Regions from separate parts of the Microbispora bryophytorum genome, predicted to be linked through region 1. Evidence: riboswitches for the same ligand, from Rfam matches in the RefSeq annotation. Region 1 holds a riboswitch; the other holds the start of a gene.
The links. Region 1 has a riboswitch for thiamine pyrophosphate ahead of thiO (glycine oxidase ThiO). Riboswitches for the same ligand answer to the same signal wherever they lie in the genome.
Positions count from the first base shown of each region.

Region 2: it holds a riboswitch for thiamine pyrophosphate, as region 1 does, so the genes downstream of both, ACGFIB_RS08235 (purine-cytosine permease family protein) here and thiO (glycine oxidase ThiO) in region 1, are expected to answer to the same signal.

Region 1 covers NZ_JBICTF010000001.1:422,439-425,833, forward strand. Annotated here, with positions in the region: gene ACGFIB_RS01935 (NAD(P)/FAD-dependent oxidoreductase) at 1-1,074, opposite strand, end outside; gene ACGFIB_RS01940 (dihydrofolate reductase family protein) at 1,197-1,736, opposite strand; TPP riboswitch at 1,847-1,957, shown strand; gene thiO (glycine oxidase ThiO) at 1,946-3,082, shown strand; gene thiS (sulfur carrier protein ThiS) at 3,079-3,279, shown strand; gene ACGFIB_RS01955 (thiazole synthase) at 3,282-3,395, shown strand, end outside.
Region 2 covers NZ_JBICTF010000002.1:703,062-706,456, forward strand. Annotated here, with positions in the region: gene ACGFIB_RS08230 (methylated-DNA--[protein]-cysteine S-methyltransferase) at 1-295, shown strand, start outside; gene ACGFIB_RS08235 (purine-cytosine permease family protein) at 351-1,691, opposite strand; TPP riboswitch at 1,682-1,798, opposite strand; gene ACGFIB_RS08240 (rhodanese-like domain-containing protein) at 1,868-2,191, opposite strand; gene ACGFIB_RS08245 (Fpg/Nei family DNA glycosylase) at 2,297-3,175, opposite strand; gene ACGFIB_RS08250 (TenA family protein) at 3,197-3,395, opposite strand, start outside.

The sequences.
Region 1 (3,395 bases):
CGGCCGGTCGACGGTGAGCACCGCGGCGAGCCGGTCGTCGGCCGTCAGCCAGCAGACCGACCACTTCGCGTCCCTGCGCGGGTCGCCGCGCAGCACCATGCGGTCGCCGGCGTCCCGATGACCGGCGAACTGCACCATGTGACCGAACTGCTCGGACCAGAAGTACGGCACGGGGTCGTAGACCGCCTCCTCGCCCAGCAGGGTGGCGGCGGCCGTGTCGGGGGCCTGAAGCGCGGTGTCCCAGTGTTCGACCCGCAGCCGGGCGTGGAACCTGCGCGACCACCAGTTCGCGCAGTCGCCCACCGCGACCACGTTGGGCAGCGACGTGCGCAGGTGCTCGTCGACTACCACCCCGTCGTCGAGCCGGACCGCCGACCCCTTCAGCCAGTCGACGGCCGGGCGCACGCCGATGCCGGTGACGACCACGTCGGCCGGCACCCGGGCGCCGGACATGAGCGTGAGACCGTCGGCGTCCACGGTGCCGACCATCGCGCCGAGGCGCAGCTCGACGCCCGCCCGCGCGTACCAGTCGGTGGTGTGGCTGCCCACGGCGGGCCCGAGCGCCACCGCGAGCGGGCTCTCCCCCGCCTCCACCACGGTCACCGCGCAGCCCGCCCTGGCCGCCGCGGTGGCGACCTCGGCACCGATCCAGCCGGCCCCGACGACGGCCACGCGGGCGCCGGGGACCAGCCGCTCGCGCAGCGTGAGCGCGTCCTCGATCGTGCGCAGCACGTGCTGGCGGCCCTCTCCGCGCAGGCGGATCGGCGTGGCGCCGGTGGCGATGACCAGGCCGTCGTACTCCAGCTCGCCCTCGGTCGTCTCCAGCACGCCGTCGCGCAGGCCCTTGGCCGCCGTGCCGAGGCACAGCCGCACGTCGAGGGCGTCGAGATCGGAGTCGACCACGGTGGAGTCGGTCTCTCCGAGCAGCACCGCCTTCGACAGCGGCGGCCGGTCATAGGGGCGATGGTGTTCCTCGCCGATGAGCGTGATGCGGCCGGTGAATCCACCGGCCCTCAACGCCTCGATGCTTCGCACGCCGGCCAGGCCGGCACCCACCACCACGACGTGATCCACAGTTTGACCATAGATTGTGAACGGGGGCCCTGGCCAACGGGCCCCTCATAACGAGTTGGGCAATTGACGCGCACTTATGCGGGGGCCCGCGTTGTGAAGGACGCCGGATCCTCACCGGCGTTCTACCGGACCACGCGCATCCAGATGTTCGTGGCGTGCGGCACGTGCGTGAGGCTGATCCGTTCGAGCCGGACGCGGTCGCCGCCGGGGCGGGAGAACAGCCGGACGCCGTCGCCGAGCATGACCGGCGCCACGCACACGAGGATCTCGTCGAGCAGGCCCGCGTCGAGGCACTGCGCGGCGACGTCGGCGCCGAGCACGTTGACGTACTTGTCCCCGGCGGCCGCCGCGGCCGCCTCGACGGCCGCGCCGAGGTCCGTCACGAAGGTCACGCCGGGCACCGGCGCGGCCGGGAGGTCGTGGGTGAGCACGAACTGCGGCCCGCTCCACACGCCGCCGAACGCGCCCTCCTGCGAGGTGCCGCGATTGGGATCGTCACCCCGGAAGGTGCGGTTGCCGACGAGCAGCGCGCCGATGTCGCCGACCAGCCCGTCCACGTCCGGGTTGGGGCCGAGATGTTCGGTCAGCCAGGACATGTCGCCGTCCGGCCCGGCGATGAAGCCGTCCAGGGACATGGTGGCCGAGTAGAGCAGCGTGGCCATGGCATACCTCCGTCGAGTCGATCCACGTCGCGCCATCATGCGCCTGCGGGCGGCTCCGCACCCGCCGATCCGGCGATCGGCCGTTATGGGCGGCGTACTACGCTTGTGGGAGTAAGACGCGCGGGAGCCCGGCGGACCGGGCTGAGAGGAGAGCGTGAGGCTCTCGACCGCCCCGACCTGATCCGGGTAATGCCGGCGAAGGGAGCGCTGTGTCCCGCACACCGCCGTCCGGAGTCCGGTCCGGCTACGACGTCGTGATCGTCGGCGGCGGGGTGGAGGGCCTGGCCGCGGCCTGGCGCACCGCCCGGCGGGGCCTGTCGGCGGCGGTGGTGGACCCCGCGCCCGGAGGCGGCGCCACTCACGCCTCCGCCGGGATGCTCGCGCCGGTCAGCGAGGTGACCTACACGGAAGAGCCGCTGCTGCGGCTCGGCCTCGCGTCGCTGGCGGCCTGGCCGGCGTTCCGGGCGGAGCTGGAGGACGAGACCGGCGACGACCTCGACTACCGGACCGAGGGCACACTTGAGGTCGCCCGCGGCGCGGACGACATGGCCGTCCTCGACGACCTCGCGGCCTTCGAGCGGACGCTCGGTCTGCGGGTCGAGCGGCTCACCGGGCGCGAGTGCCGCTCCTACGAGCCGATGCTCTCCCCCTCCGTACGCGGTGGGCTGCTGGCCCGCGACGACGCGTGGGTCAACCCCCGCAGGGTCGTGCGCGCCCTCCTCACGGCGTTCGAGAAGGCGGGGGGCACGCTGGTGACCGAGCGCGTCGCCGGGATCGACGCCCCAGGCCCCGGCACTCCGTGCGTACGGCTGGAGTCCGGCGGCGTCATCGCGGCCGGCCAGGTCGTCGTGGCGGCCGGGTCGTGGTCGGCGTCCCTGCTGCCCGGCCTGCCGGTGCGCCCGGTCAAGGGCGAGATCCTCCGGCTGCGCGGGCCCCGTGGCTTCCTCACCCGGTGCGTCAGGGGGCTGGTGCACGGCTCCCCCGCCTACCTGGTCCCCCGGGGCGACGGAGAGATCACCGTGGGCGCCACGACCCAGGAGATGGGGTTCGACCCGAGGGTCACCGCCGGAGGCGTGTACGAGCTGCTGCGCGACGCCCGCGAGCTGGTGCCCGGCATCACGGAGCTCGAACTGGCCGAGACGACGACCGGCTTCCGGCCCGGCACGCCCGACAACCTGCCGATCATCGGCCCGGCCGGGCCGCCCGGCGTGCTCGCGGCGACCGGGCACGGACGCAACGGGGTGCTGCTGTCCCCGATCACCGCCGACGCCGTCGCCGCGTTCCTCACCGGCGACGAGGTGCCCCCGGTCGCCCGGTTCTGCGATCCAGGGAGATTCAGTCAATGAAAGTCACGATCAACGGAGGCGCGGCCGAACTGCCGGACGGCGCCACGATCGGCGACGCCGTACGGACCCTCACGTCCCTCACATCCGGGGTCGCGGCGGCGCTTAACGGCGAAGTCGTGAGCCGGAGCGCCTGGGACACGACCCCGGTCGCCGACGGCGACGGCGTCGAGGTGCTCACGGCCGTGCAGGGAGGGTGAGCATGACCGACGACGTCTTCGTGCTGGGCGGGGAGAAGTTCACCTCGCGGCTCGTCATGGGCACCGGCGGCGCGCCGTCGCTCGAGGTGCTCGACCAGGCGCTGGAGGCGTCCGGC
Region 2 (3,395 bases), on a different contig from region 1:
CAGGCTGCGCACCTTCTCCCTCTCGGTGGACCTGCGCCTGGTCACCGGCTTCAGCCGTACGGTGATCCAGCTCATGCCGGCCGTGCCGTACGGCAGCGTCACCACCTACCAGGAGATCGCCGAGCGGATCGGGCGGCCGCAGGCGCCCCGCGCGGTGGCCAACGCCCTGGCCGGCAACCCGGTCTGCCTGCTCCTGCCGTGCCATCGGGCGGTGGAGGGCCCCGGCGCGCTCGGCGGGTACGCCGGCGGCCCGGCGGCCAAGGAGCACCTGCTCCGCCTCGAAGGCGCCCTCTGACCGCCAGACCGAGCGCCAGACCGAAGCGCCGGACCGAGCGCCAGACCGGGCGCCTCTAACGGCGCGACCGCAGGCGGCGCGCCGGAAGGGACAGCACCACGGTCGCCAGCGCGGCCACGAGGAACGCGGCGAGCGCGGCGTTCATCCAGGGCTGGTGGACGAACCCGAGGGCGAGGCGGACCTCGGTCCAGATCCCGTCCCACCAGCCGACGGTCGGGGTGGAGGTCACGATCCAGTACGCCGCGAACCCGAGGATCCACGGCACGACCATGAGCCAGCGGGAGGGGGCGTCCTTGGCCGTGTTCCACCGGGCGGCCCCGCCGAGCAGGAAGTAGTCCACCACGAGCACGGCGAACATCGGCACGAACACCGCCCCGATCACGCTCAGGAAGGCGCCGTAGGAGTTCACGTCGGCGAACAGCGCGATCAGCGTGGTGAGCACGCCGATCACGACCGAGATCACCCGGCGGTCCCAGCGCGGCGCGAGGTTCTGGATCGAGACGGTCGTCGAGTAGACGTTCGCGAACGACTGGTCGGCCTCACGCAGCACCAGGATGCCGAAGAACACGACCCCGAGAGGGGCGGCCACGAACGGGTCCCACACCTTGTCCCCGTCGTTGCCGACCAGGGCGAGCGCGGCGATGCCGAGGGCCAGGCAGGCCACCTGGGCGATCGTGTATCCGGCGACGACGCCGGTGAACGCCGCGCCGCTCGACCGCGAGTGCCTGGCGTAGTCGGCGGCCATCGGCACCCACGACACCGACAGCGCGATGACGTAGTCGACGGCGGGGGCGAAGGCGTCCCAGCTGCCGCCGCCCACGGACGGCCCCTGCCGGAACAGGGCGATCGACAGCCAGATCATCGCGATCACCACGCCCGCCGTGACGTACCGCCGCAGCAGCCGCAGCGCGCCGAGCGGCCGGATCGTCAGCGCGATCGTCAGCGCGCCCGCCGCGACCGCCCACACCGCGTACGGCACGGCCGTGCCGAACAGCGCCTGCGCGCCGTTGGCGATGACCCACAGCTCGAAGGCGCCCCAGCCGAGCATCTGCACGATGTTCAGCACGGTCGGGATGTAGGAGAGCCGGGCCCCGAACAGGCCGCGCAGCAGCACCATCGCGGGCCGCCCGGTGCGTACGCCGGGGATCGCGGCCAGGCCGACCATCGCCGTCCCGAGCAGGCTGCCGACGACGGCGGCGAGCACCGCCGCGGTGAAGGTGAGCGGCTTGCCGCCCAGCGGGTCGAGCAGGAACAGCGCCCCCGAGAAGCCGAGGAGGCTGACGCCGAGGTTGGCCCAGAAGGCACCCTGGTCGAGCAGGCCCAGAGTCCTCGGAGCCTCCTCGTCCAGGGTGAGCGGAACCTCCGCGTGCACGTCGTCGACGACGGCAGAAGTCATCACACGCTCCCTACGCCGGCATTATCCGGACAGGTTCATGCGGTCGGCGGCACGACTTCGATCCGCCCTCTCAGCCCGGTCACGCCCGAGCTCCCGCGGGTATTCATGATGTCTTGGGGATTATGACACTTCTTTGACCGTTTTCCTACGCCGCCCCGGTCCCTAGGCGACTGCCCCTACGCGACGTAGGGCGCCTCACCGCCCTCGCTCACCATCGGACGTCCGGCCGCGGCCCAGGACCGCATGCCGCCGTCCACGTTCACGGCGTCCCGGCCGATGTGGTTGAGCCACATCGCGGCGTGCGCCGAACGTCCGCCGACCCGGCAGACCACGTACACCGGCCGGTCGTGCGGCACCTCGTCCACCCGCACCTGCAGCTCGCCGAGCGGGATGTGGACGGCGCCGGGGGCGTGGCCCGCCACCCACTCCTCGTTCTCGCGGACGTCCAGCAGGTACGCGTCCTCGGGCAGTGCGTCGGGGGCGATTTCCGGCAATGTCATGCGCCCATTCTGACGGCACACCATCGGTGCCCGGGCCCATGCGGCGAGCTGTGACCCACGGTGATGCGCAGAACCCTCTGCAGGTCCGGCCGCTCCTCGCGGGGCCTACTTGAGCAGGCGGGACATCCGGCGGTCGGCCAGCGGTTTGCCGCCGGTCTGGCAGGTCGGGCAGTACTGCAGCGACGAGTCGGCGAACGAGACCTCCCTGATCGTGTCGCCGCACACCTCACACGCCTCGCCCGTACGGCCGTGCACGCGCAGGCCCGACTTCTTCTCCGACTTGAGGTCCTTGGCCGCCAGCCCCCTGGCCCGCCCGACCGCGTCCCGCAGCGTGCTGACGATCGCGTCGTGCAGGTCGGCGACCTGGCCGTCCGTCAGCGTTCCGGCGATCTTGAAGGGGGACATCCTCGCGACGTGCAACACCTCGTCGGAGTAGGCGTTGCCGATGCCGGAGATCACCTTCTGGTCCCGCAGCAGGCCCTTGATCTGCGTGCGGCTCCCGCCCACGATCGTCTTGAGCAGGTCCGGCGTGAAGCCCTCGGCCAGCGGGTCCGGCCCGAGGCCGGCGATGCCGGGGACGTCCTCCGGATCGCGCACCACGTAGACGGCCAGGCGTTTCTGCGTGCCCGCCTCGGTCAGCTCGAACCCGGGGGCGCGGCCATCCTCGTCCGGAGACAGCCTCACCCGCACCGCCAGCGGGCCCTTGCCCGGCCGCACCGGTTTCGCTCCGGTGAGGTCGTCGCGCCAGCGCAGCCAGCCGCCGCGGGCCAGATGGGTGACGAAGTGCAGGCCGTCGCAGTCGACGTCGAGGAACTTGCCGTGCCGCGCCACGCCGGTGACGAGCAGTCCGGCGAGCGCGGTGACGGGCGGGTCGACGGTCTTGAGCGCCTGGAAGGCGGTTACGTCGACCCCGACGACGGCATGGCCGACGGCGTGCTCGCGAAGGAACTCGGCGAGCGCCTCGACCTCGGGCAGCTCCGGCATGTCCTCACACTAGCTCCGCGTTCAGGGGACGTCCCAGAACGCGAGTTCGTGCTCCATGCCGCGGACGAACAGCTCTCGGGCGCGCGCCGGGTCCGGAGCCGCCTCGTCGATCATGACGGCGACGCGCGCGGACAGGGCGGCGAACGCCGGGTCGGCGTAGGTGTCCACCCACGCCCTGTAGCGAGGCTCGGCGGGCGGGTCGGCGGCCAGGATCCGGCCG